DNA from 2 places in the Anaerostipes rhamnosivorans genome. Region 1 is predicted to be linked to the other one. Evidence: predicted binding sites of a transcription regulator. Region 1 holds the regulator's gene; the other holds the start of a gene.
The links. Region 1 encodes NrdR, which represses ribonucleotide reductase genes. Its sites were predicted from a motif close to CACAANATNTTGTG; they were not measured.

Region 1 (5,334 bases):
CGCACCGTCGATCCCCCTGGCCATACCGCTGACGATGAGTACACCCCTTTTTGACAGTTCCCCCGCCATATACTCTGCCATTTCCCTTCCGTACAGGGTACAGGATCTGGCTCCAACCATGGCAATGGAAAGGCTTGAATCGACCGGCCGGCCTTTTCTGAAAATACCGAAAGGGTAGTCATAAATCTGCCTGAGCCTTTCCGGATAATCCGGTTCTTTCCATATAATATAATCTGCATTCTGCTCTTTTAATCTGTCATATCTTCTACAGATATATGACTCCTCCCTGGTCTTAAGAAACAACTGGTACTGTCTCTTTGAGAGAAGGGTCATTGCTGTTTCTCCGCTGAGTTTCCGAAGTTCCTCCGGATGGACTGCCACGGAAAGGATCTCCCCCTGTGTTTTCCGGTTCATCTCCAGAAGGGATGTAAACCAAAACCAAGAAAGTTTCTCATTCACACCCAGCCACCTCCGATAAAAACTCCATATTTCTCAGGGATAGTGCTTCGATGAGATGTGCCTCCTCAATCCTTCTTTTATTCTCCATCCTGGCGATGGTTTTTGCTATTCTCATCATCTTATGAACACCACGCATAGAAATATGATGTTTGTTCTGTTCTTCTCTTAAAATCTGTCTGCATTTTGAATTTAAAGGACAGATTTTTTTCAAATCCTCCGCTTTCACCTGACTATAGTATGCATACGGTGTGCCCAAAAGTTCCTTCTGCTCCTCTGCCACAGAATTCCGGATCCTGGCTCTGACTAAAGCCGAATTCTCCGAAACAGCATCTGAGGTTTTTGCCTCTTGCCTCACCGTAATGACCAGATCAAAACGGTCCAGGATGGGGCCGGAAAGCTTATGATAATAAGAACGCTTCTCACTCATACTGCAGCGGCACGCCTCCGGAGTAAAGCTGTTGCCACAGGGACAGGGATTCATGTCGGCAATCAAGAAAAAGTCTGCCGGCATGGTATAGTCTCTCCCAAGCCGGTTTAAAATAATCTGGCGGTCCTCCAAAGGCTGTCTCAGAGCTTCCAGACATTTGGAGTCAAACTGCGATAATTCGTCTAATATAAGACAGCCTTTGTGGCTGAGCGTGATCTCTCCGACCTTTGGAACCGCTCCCCCACCAATCAGCGCCCCTTTTGAGATAGAGGAATGGGGCATCCTGAAAGGCGGGCAGAAATCCTCCGCATCCCTATAGATTCCAGCTGCCTGGTAGAGTGACTGTACCTCTAAGTATTCTTCCTCTGTCAAACTATTAATAATAGAAGAAACACAATTGACTGCCATGGTTTTGCCGCACCCGGGAGGACCGATCAAAAGGATATTGTGCCTTCCGGTGACTGCGATCTCCAGAGCTCTTTTTAGGAACACCTGTCCTTTAATTTCAGAGAAATCAAAAGCTTTTTTTGTAAGGTTCTTCTGTTTCTTTGAATATTCATAAGAAAGGATCTTTCCCCGGCGGAAGAAATCTGCCGCATCAGACAGATGTTTTACCGGGACCAGTTCCACATCCTTTACGTGTCCAAGCGTCTCCATATCGTCATAGGGTACCATAAACCGCCGGATTCCCTGCTTTTTTCCTTCCAGTATAATCGGAAGACACTGACGGATCCCGTGGACACTGCCATCAAGGCCCAGCTCCCCCAGGATACAGATCTTCAATTCTTTATTAATTGGGATATAGTTAAGACCAGCCAAAACGGCCGCTGCGATGGGAAGGTCGAATGCGGTACCTGTCTTTCTGATATCGGCAGGAGATAAGTTCACCGTAACCTTCATGGGCGGAAGCGGGCATCCAAGAGCCCGCAGGGCAGATTCTACCCTGTGCCTGGATTCCTTTGCTTCATTAGAAAGGCGGCCCACCATAGTAAAATATGGGAGACCGCTCCGAAGTTCCACTTCAACCTGTATGATAACGCCTGCGGCACCTGAGACAATGCCGCTGATCATCGAACAAAACATAAAGCCTCCTTCTCTCCGGAAGCCTTACAACCTACAATATGTACTATTTTATCATATATTCTATATTTTTACAATTATTTGAGCAATTTTTTCAGTTCACTCATAAATGTGTTCACATCCTTGAACTCTCTGTATATGGCCGCAAAACGCACATATGCCACTTCGTTGAGTTCTTTGAGCTTGTCCATGACAATTCCTCCGATGACAGAACTCTCCACTTCTCTCTGTCCGAGATTATAGATCTTTGTCTCAATCTCATCCACCAGCTGGTCAATCTGTCCCATGGAGATGGGCAGCTTATGGCAGGACTGCACAATGCCGGCCTTGATCTTGGAGCGGTCATACATCTGCCTGGTTTTGTCCTTTTTGATCACTGACAGCGGTTCTGTCTCTATCTTTTCATAAGTCGTAAAACGCTTGCTGCAGTCATCACACTGTCTTCTTCTGCGTATGGAATTATTGTCTTCCGAATGTCTGGAATCAATAACTCTGGAATTCTCGCTTCCACAATAAGGGCACCTCATCTTTTCTACCTCCCGGGATGTTTACTTTGTTCTTTTGTGAGAGGCAGAACATGTCTGCCTCAAAAATTTCCATTCATTAAGGGAAGTATATCATTTTTTCTAAATCACTTCAAACATTCTTTTTCAATTATATCCACCAATACGGTATCACAGCCTATTTTCACGATTCTTTTATACGGAATATAATAAAATTCCCCTTTTGCAAAGCAAAGCACCTTTGTAGCCTTCGGAACGATCAGACATAAGATCTGTCCTGATCCGGGATCAAATTCCAGATCTATCACACATCCCAGTTTATCTCCGGTCCGGCAGTTAATGACATCCTTCTCCCTCAACTCTAAAAATTTCATGATAAGCCACCCCAGAAAAATAGTTATAATAGTGTATGCCCGTGATAAAAAAAGGTGCAAAAAAAGGCCATATCTGAATCACAGATACAGCCTTTTCTGATTCTATTATTATGCAGTGATGATCTTCTTCGGACACTTCTTTGCACAAAGACCGCAGTTGACACATTTCTCATAATCTACATGGGCAATGTTATTTTCTACGGTGATTGCTCCCAGCTTGCATTCCTTTGCACAGAGACCGCAGCCGATACATCCGGCTTTGCACACGGACATGACATCTTTTCCTTTGTCTTTTGAATTACACTGTACTAAATGCTTTTTGTCGTAAGGAACCAGTTCAATCAAGCCCTTTGGACAGATATCGGTACATTTTCCACAGCCGATGCATGCTTCTTTGTCAACATACGCAATGCCGTTGACAATGGAAATGGCATCCTCAGGACAGACCTGGGCGCAGCTTCCGAATCCCATACATCCAAAAGAGCAGCCCTTCGGTCCTTCTCCGGGTACGTTCATCGCTTCTACACAACTCATCTGGCCTGTGTATTCATATTTGTTTGACGCCTTCTCACAGGTCCCCGCACATTTTACAAATGCCACTTGCTTCACAAAGTCACCTGCTTCCACACCCATGATAGCACCAATCTTTTCTGCAGCCGAAGGCCCGCCTACAGGACAGGCACCTACTGCCGCCTCACCGTTTGCAATGGCTTTTGCAAGTCCGTCACATCCGGCATATCCGCATCCTCCACAGTTATTTCCAGGAAGTTCCGCGCGGACTGCTACTTCTTTTTCATTTACCGGAACCTTGAACTTCTCAGAAGCGATTCCTAAAAGAATAGCAATGACCAAACCAATTCCTCCGACCACAACGGCCGCAAGGATAATTGCTGTAATATCCATTTTTGCTACCTCCCTATATGATTCCTGAGAATCCAAAGAAAGCAATCGCCATCAAACCTGCCGTGACAAGAGTGATGGGCATTCCTTTGAAAGATTCCGGGATGTTATTGTATTCTAATTTTTCACGGATTCCAGCCAGAATTACAATGGCGATGGTGAATCCCACAGCCACTCCGAATCCATTGACAACACTGGTGATAAAATTATATTCATACTGAACGTTATTTAAAGCTACACCAAGTACAGCACAGTTGGTCGTAATCAGCGGAAGATATACACCCAGGGACTCATACAGAGCCGGCATAGACTTCTTTAAGAACATTTCCACAAACTGTACCAATGCCGCGATGACAAGGATAAATGCGATGGTCTGCAGATATTCCAGATGAAGCGGCACAAGGATCCCGGCATACACGAAATATGTAACTGCTGAGGCGATGGTGATAACGAAAATAACCGCAGCACCCATTCCGCCGGCAGTCTCTACCTTCTTGGATACACCAAGGAAAGGACAAAGGCCTAAGAACTGGCTCAAAACTACGTTATTAACTAATGCCGCACCGATTGCGACTAATAATAAATTTGACATTGTTCACCCTCCCTATTTGTCATCCACACTGTTATCGAAAAACCGGCTTCCACAGGCACCGTTTCCGCAGCTGGAACAATCGCCGCAGCCGGAAGACTCAGGCTCTCCTGCTTTTTTCGGTTTTTTGCTTCTTGCTTTATTCTGGGCCGCTACAAGGCAGGCCAGGACAAAGAATGCACCGGGAGCCAGGATGAAGATCGTGATTGGCTCGTAAGCGCTCGGCATGATCTTTGCACCGAAGATCGTCCCTGCACCGAGAAGTTCACGGAAAGCTCCGATCACCGTCAGGGCAATGGTAAATCCAAGTCCCATTCCGACACCGTCGAAGAAAGAGAGGATTGCTCCGTTTTTGGATGCAAAGGACTCTGCGCGTCCCAGGATGATACAGTTTACAACGATCAGAGGGATATAGATTCCAAGGCTTGCATTTAGAGACGGCACATAGCCCTGTAAAAGGAACTGAACAACCGTAACCAATGACGCGATGATAACAATATAACCCGGAATACGGACTCTGTCGGGAATCACATTTCTCATAAGACCGATGATCAAGTTAGAAAACATTAACACGGCTGTAGTAGAAAGCCCCATGCCTGCCCCGTTGATCGCGGATGTTGTAACCGCAAGGGTAGGACACATTCCGAGCATTAAGACGAAAGTAGGATTTTCTTTGACAATACCATTGATCAAACGTTCTACTGGATTACTTTTCATCTCAATTACCTCCTTTCAATGTATCCATCAATGCAACACAGCTGTTGACTCCGCTTGTGACTGCGCGGCTGGTGATCGTAGCACCGCTGATGGCGTCGATCTTAGAGTCGTCATTCTTCCCGGAACCGTCTTTTACGACTTCAAACTGTTTTGCTTTTTTATTTGTAAAGTTGCTCTTGAATTCATCTTCTTTTGCCTTCATACCAAGACCTGCGGTTTCGGAGATCGTTAAGGTCTCATATCCGTTGACCGTACCGTCATCCTTCACACCTACAGAAAGAGTGA
Region 2 (5,334 bases), 1.7 Mb from region 1:
GTGGTGGACAATTCACCGGAAGTGATTGTTCTGCCGGTAACGTTAAATATCTTTTTTCAGGCCAGTGATGACTATTATAATCGGTGGGAGGTGGCCACATTTGCGAGGATTCTTCGGTATTTGTCCTCCTTTATTGCCATTGGGCTGCCGGGATTTTATATTGCAATTGCAAATTATCATCCGGAGATCCTGCCTACACCGTTTATGCTGTCCATTGTATCGGCCAGGGAAGGCGTGCCTTTCCCTGTGGTCGTGGAGGTTCTGCTCCTTGAATTGGCCTTTGAGTTGTTAAGGGAGGCGGGGATACGGCTTCCGGGCCAGCTTGGCGGGACCATCGGAATCGTCGGCGGGCTGATCGTGGGACAGGCGGCAGTGGACGCCAATATAGTCAGCACTATTGTGGTGATCGTGGTTGCGTTTACGGCGATCGCATCGTTTTCCATACCGAATGAAAGCTTTGCGGGGGTCTTTCGTCTTTTAAGATTTTCTATCATGATCGCCTGTGCCATATGGGGGCTTTATGGCTTTTTCCTGGGCTTCCTCGCCATCGCGATTCATTTAATGAAGTTGACCAGCTATGGAATCCCATATTTGTTTCCGACAGTTTCCGCCACAGTGGAAGAGACGGACCCGTGGGAAGACTATCTTATTCGTAGGCCTATAAGGAGTATGATCTTCAGGCCATGGTTTACAAAAGACGGAGCAAAAAAGAGACAGGGAAGGAGGGAAGATCATGTGGACGGCAAATCTTGAAATCTCTAAAAAACAGGGCAGCAGGATCTTTCTTCTGGAAACGTTCTGCGGAGTGGGAATGTTCCTTCCTCAGGCCGCCGTTTTAACATCCGGCCAGATTGGTCTTTATACTGTGATCCTGGGTGCCTTGGCAGCTGCGTGCTACCCTTGGATAGTACAAAAGACAGAAGGATCCCTCACCATGGAACAGGTCCTGGAGAAACACAGGGTGATTTCTTTTATTTATTATGTAAGGTTTTTTGTAAACGCCGCATTTTTTTATGGTTATATGCTGATCTTAGCAAGGACTTTTCTTCTACCTTACATGAATATCTATTGGATCGGCCTGCCGGTAATCTTTTTGGCATTCCGAATGAATGGAGAAGGTTTAGACGACAGAGGCAGAGTCATGGAAGGATTGTTTTGGTTTATCCTTATCCCATTCATCTTTATTCTCCTTCTTAGTATGACCGAATTTTCAGTACAGCCGTTTTTGATCCGGCAGTTTGAGCCGAAAAACCTGGTGGTGGGAGGACTCTATGTACTGGCCTTGTTCCATCCTATGGAGCTGGTCTGGTTTTATCAGGGGCATATGAAAGAAAAGGGTATGAAGAAGCAGACACTTCTGGGAATGATTCTTTTGTCAGCAGGAGTTTTTGCAGCCACTGCGGGCAGTCTGGGACTTGCCATGATTAAAAGAGATTCTTTTCCTGTCATCTCAATGGCACAGAATGTGGCCATGCCGGGAGGCATCATGGCAAGACTGGACATTTTTCTGATCGCTTTCTGGATCGTAGGGGTATTCTGTGTGCTGAGCGGTTATCTGTTTTATGGGAACTGGAGCTTTGAAAAAGCGTTTCCAGGCAGAAAGAAATGGGGTAGATGGATCTCCTACGGAGGATTGTTTTTGATTTCAGGAATTTTGATCCCGGCCATCCGCTATTGGGAGAATTTTATTTCCATGTTTTTGTTTGGGAATCTGCTGCTGGGAATCTTTATTCCCTTAATCCTGTTTTGGATAGAACGGAGAGGAGGCGCCCATGAAGAAGATCATCCTTAGCCTTGTCCTGACCTTATGTATGTGTATGGGCCTTGCGGGGTGTAAGGAGGCTGGAGATATCGAGGACAGCAGCTATGTGCTGGCTATGGGGATTGAAAAGACGGAACATGGCTATCTGATTGATTATTCCTGTGCTGATTTTACGAAGGCCCAGGACAACCAGGGGACAAAAGTACCATCTAAGTCTATTGTCTACACAGGTAAATCCCTGAATGATGCCAATCAGAAGTTTGAACGCTCCCAGCCTAAGAAATTAAATTTTGGACATTTAAAAGTGATCGTATTTACCAACGGACAAATGGATGATACTATGATAGAGGAACTTTTAGACCATTCGGATATTGCCAAATCCGTTCTGGTTCTGAAAAGCAGGAAGACACTAAAAGAACTGTTTTCCATTGAAAAGAACCTGCCGATCTCCTTCGGGGAATACATGGCAAAAGGTATTGAAAGTTCTCCAAAAGTAAAAAAGCCCAAGGATCTGAGCCTTGGCAGGATTTACGGCAGAAGGTGACACAATTCAGCCTTGACTTGTCTGGTATGAAATGATAAGATGGAGACATTCACACACAATATAGTACAAGTAATTGATTTACAACACTAGATATTGTGTTTTTTATTCCATTGGAATGTTTAACGAACAAAATGCGCAAAGAAGGTATTTGGCTTTGTCAAACCGCCTATGGCGCATAAAGTGGATAAGCCTCTCAAAGGGTGAGAGGACCATTAAAGAAAGTGGGATTTCCCACTTCGTTTTGAAAATAATAGCAATGAGCCCCTGCCTGCGGTGTCTCCTGCGTCATGCAGGATATACCGCAGGCAGGACAATGCTTTGGGAACAGTCAGGGAGGAGCAGGTATGTTACGGGTAGTTAAAAAAGACGGAACAAAAGAAGAATTCAATATACAAAAAGTGGTCACTGCGGTGAATAAATCAGCCTACCGCGCACTTGTTAAGTTTACGGATGAGGAACTTGAGGAGATTTGTAGGTTTGTCAAGGTAAGGGTGGATGAACTTGGAAAATCAGAAGTACATATCACAGAGATGCACAATGTAGTGGAGGGAGCTCTTGAGAGAGTGAATCCAGATGTGGCCAAAAGCTACCGGGACTACCGCAACTATAAGCAGGATTTTGTGGAGATGTTAGATGACGTCTACAAAAAGAGCCAGTCCATCATGTACATCGGAGACAAAGAAAACAGCAACACGGACAGTGCCCTGGTATCCACCAAAAGGAGTCTGATCTTTAATGAACTGAATAAATCCTTGTACCAAAAGTTCTTTTTGACCACGGAAGAGATTCAGGCCTGCCGGGACGGCTATATCTATATTCATGATATGTCGGCCAGGAGAGATACGATGAACTGCTGTCTGTTTGACGTGGAGGCCGTGTTAAAAGGCGGTTTTGAGATGGGCAATCTATGGTACAATGAACCTAAGACACTGGATGTAGCGTTTGATGTCATCGGAGATATCGTTTTGAGCGCCGCAAGCCAGCAGTACGGTGGGTTTACCGTGCCGAATATTGAACTGATCCTGGAACCATACGCTGAAAAGTCCTATGAAAAAGGGATCCAAAAGTATGAATCACTGGGGCTTTCCCGGGAAAGGGCGGAAGAGGAGTCTTTAAAGGACGTGCAGAAAGAGTTCTGCCAGGGATTCCAGGGGCTGGAGTATAAGTTTAACAGTGTGTCTTCCAGCCGGGGAGACTATCCGTTCATCACAGTGTCCGCAGGAACCGGGACCGGACGTTTCGCAAAGATGGCATCTATCACCATGCTGGATGTCAGAAGAAAAGGCCAGGGCAAAAAGGGACATAAAAAACCGGTGCTGTTTCCGAAGATTGTGTTTCTTTATGACGAGAAGCTGCACGGACCGGGCGGAGAACTGGAGGATGTGTTCGAGGCGGGTATCCGCTGTTCCAGCAAGACCATGTATCCGGACTGGCTGAGTCTTACAGGCGAGGGTTATGTACCTGATATGTACAAAAGATATGGAAAGATTGTCAGTCCTATGGGATGCAGGGCATTTTTATCTCCTTGGTACGAAAAGGGAGGAGCGAAACCTTTGGACGAGACGGACGAGCCTGTCTTTGTGGGGAGGTTTAATATTGGAGCTGTGAGCCTGCATCTGCCGATGATCTATGCAAAGGCAAAGCAGGAGAGCAAGGACTTTTACCAGGTATTGGACTATTACCTGAATCTGATCCGTGAACTCCATATAAGGACTTACGATTATCTGGGAGAGATGAAGGCATCCACCAATCCTCTGGCGTACTGTGAAGGAGGATTTTTAGGGGGGCATCTGGGACTCCACGACAAGATCAAGCCGTTGCTTGAATCTGCCACGGCATCCTTTGGCATCACAGCCCTCAACGAATTGCAGCAGCTCCACAACAAAAAGTCTATTGCGGAGGACGGGGAGTTTGCCCTGGAGGTTCTTAATTATATCAATGATCAGGTAGCAGAATTTAAAGAAGCGGACGGACATCTGTATGCTATCTACGGTACACCGGCGGAGAACCTGTGCGGACTGCAGGTAAAACAGTTTAGGAAAAAATATGGAGTTATTGAGAATGTATCGGACAAGGAGTATGTGAGCAATTCCTTCCACTGCCATGTATCAGAAGAGCTGACACCTATCGAAAAACAGAATCTTGAAGGACGTTTCTGGGAGAAATGTAACGGCGGAAAGATCCAATACGTGAAGTATCCAGTCAGCTACAACAAAGATGCTATTAAAACACTGGTAAGGCGTGCCATGGACCTGGGGTACTACGAAGGAGTTAATCTTTCTCTGTCATACTGTGATGAATGTGGCCATGAAGAACTGGAGATGGAAGTATGCCCGGTCTGCGGAAGCAAGAACCTGACCAAGATCGATCGGATGAACGGCTACCTTTCTTATTCCAGAGTAAAGGGAGATACAAGACTGAATGATGCCAAGATGGCGGAGATCGCTGACAGGGTATCTATGTAGAAAGGATGGCTGCTATGGTTTATGTTGGAAGCATACTTTTGATCATAGGAATAGGGATCTTATTTCGGCCGGCTGCAAAGCAGTTTCTGAAGAGGCGCCAGTATTCTGTCACTGTAAAAGCGGTATGCTCCGGCCAGAAGCCATATGTAAATTATCTGAATTTAAAGATGAACAATCCTGTATTTACTTATACATATGAGGGAAAGGAATACAGTTCGGTGCTGTGGCTGTACAGAAATAGAGAAAAAGAAGAGTTTCAAGAGGGTCAGGAGACAGAAGTACTCCTGGATCCATCAAATCCTGAGGACATTTACATACCGCAGCCGCTCATTTCGCTGCTGGGGACAGAACGTCTCCTGCCATTCCTTGTGTTTGCGGCGGCGGGGCTGTGGATGATATTAGCATAGAGAGGGAAGACATGAGGTACCATAACATTACGAAGGACGATATGTTAAATGGAGACGGTCTGAGGGCCGTCCTGTGGGTGGCGGGCTGTACTCATCAGTGCAGAAACTGCCATAATCCAGTGACCTGGGACATCCAGGGAGGCGTGGAGTTTGACC

Region 2: the regulator NrdR is predicted to act here: its motif matches at 2,391-2,404, upstream of nrdD (anaerobic ribonucleoside-triphosphate reductase).

Annotation. Positions count from the first base shown of each region.
Region 1 covers NZ_CP040058.1:1,643,319-1,648,652, reverse strand. The annotation lists gene dprA (DNA-processing protein DprA) at 1-459, opposite strand, end outside; gene AR1Y2_RS08175 (YifB family Mg chelatase-like AAA ATPase) at 452-1,969, opposite strand; gene nrdR (transcriptional regulator NrdR) at 2,044-2,493, opposite strand; gene AR1Y2_RS08165 (YlmC/YmxH family sporulation protein) at 2,598-2,843, opposite strand; gene AR1Y2_RS08160 (RnfABCDGE type electron transport complex subunit B) at 2,952-3,746, opposite strand; gene rsxA (electron transport complex subunit RsxA) at 3,760-4,335, opposite strand; gene rsxE (electron transport complex subunit RsxE) at 4,348-5,049, opposite strand; gene AR1Y2_RS08145 (RnfABCDGE type electron transport complex subunit G) at 5,051-5,334, opposite strand, start outside.
Region 2 covers NZ_CP040058.1:3,516,981-3,522,314, reverse strand. The annotation lists gene AR1Y2_RS17325 (spore germination protein) at 1-753, shown strand, start outside; gene AR1Y2_RS17320 (GerAB/ArcD/ProY family transporter) at 734-1,792, shown strand; gene AR1Y2_RS17315 (Ger(x)C family spore germination protein) at 1,773-2,306, shown strand; gene nrdD (anaerobic ribonucleoside-triphosphate reductase) at 2,651-4,771, shown strand; gene AR1Y2_RS17305 (DUF3592 domain-containing protein) at 4,786-5,178, shown strand; gene nrdG (anaerobic ribonucleoside-triphosphate reductase activating protein) at 5,190-5,334, shown strand, end outside.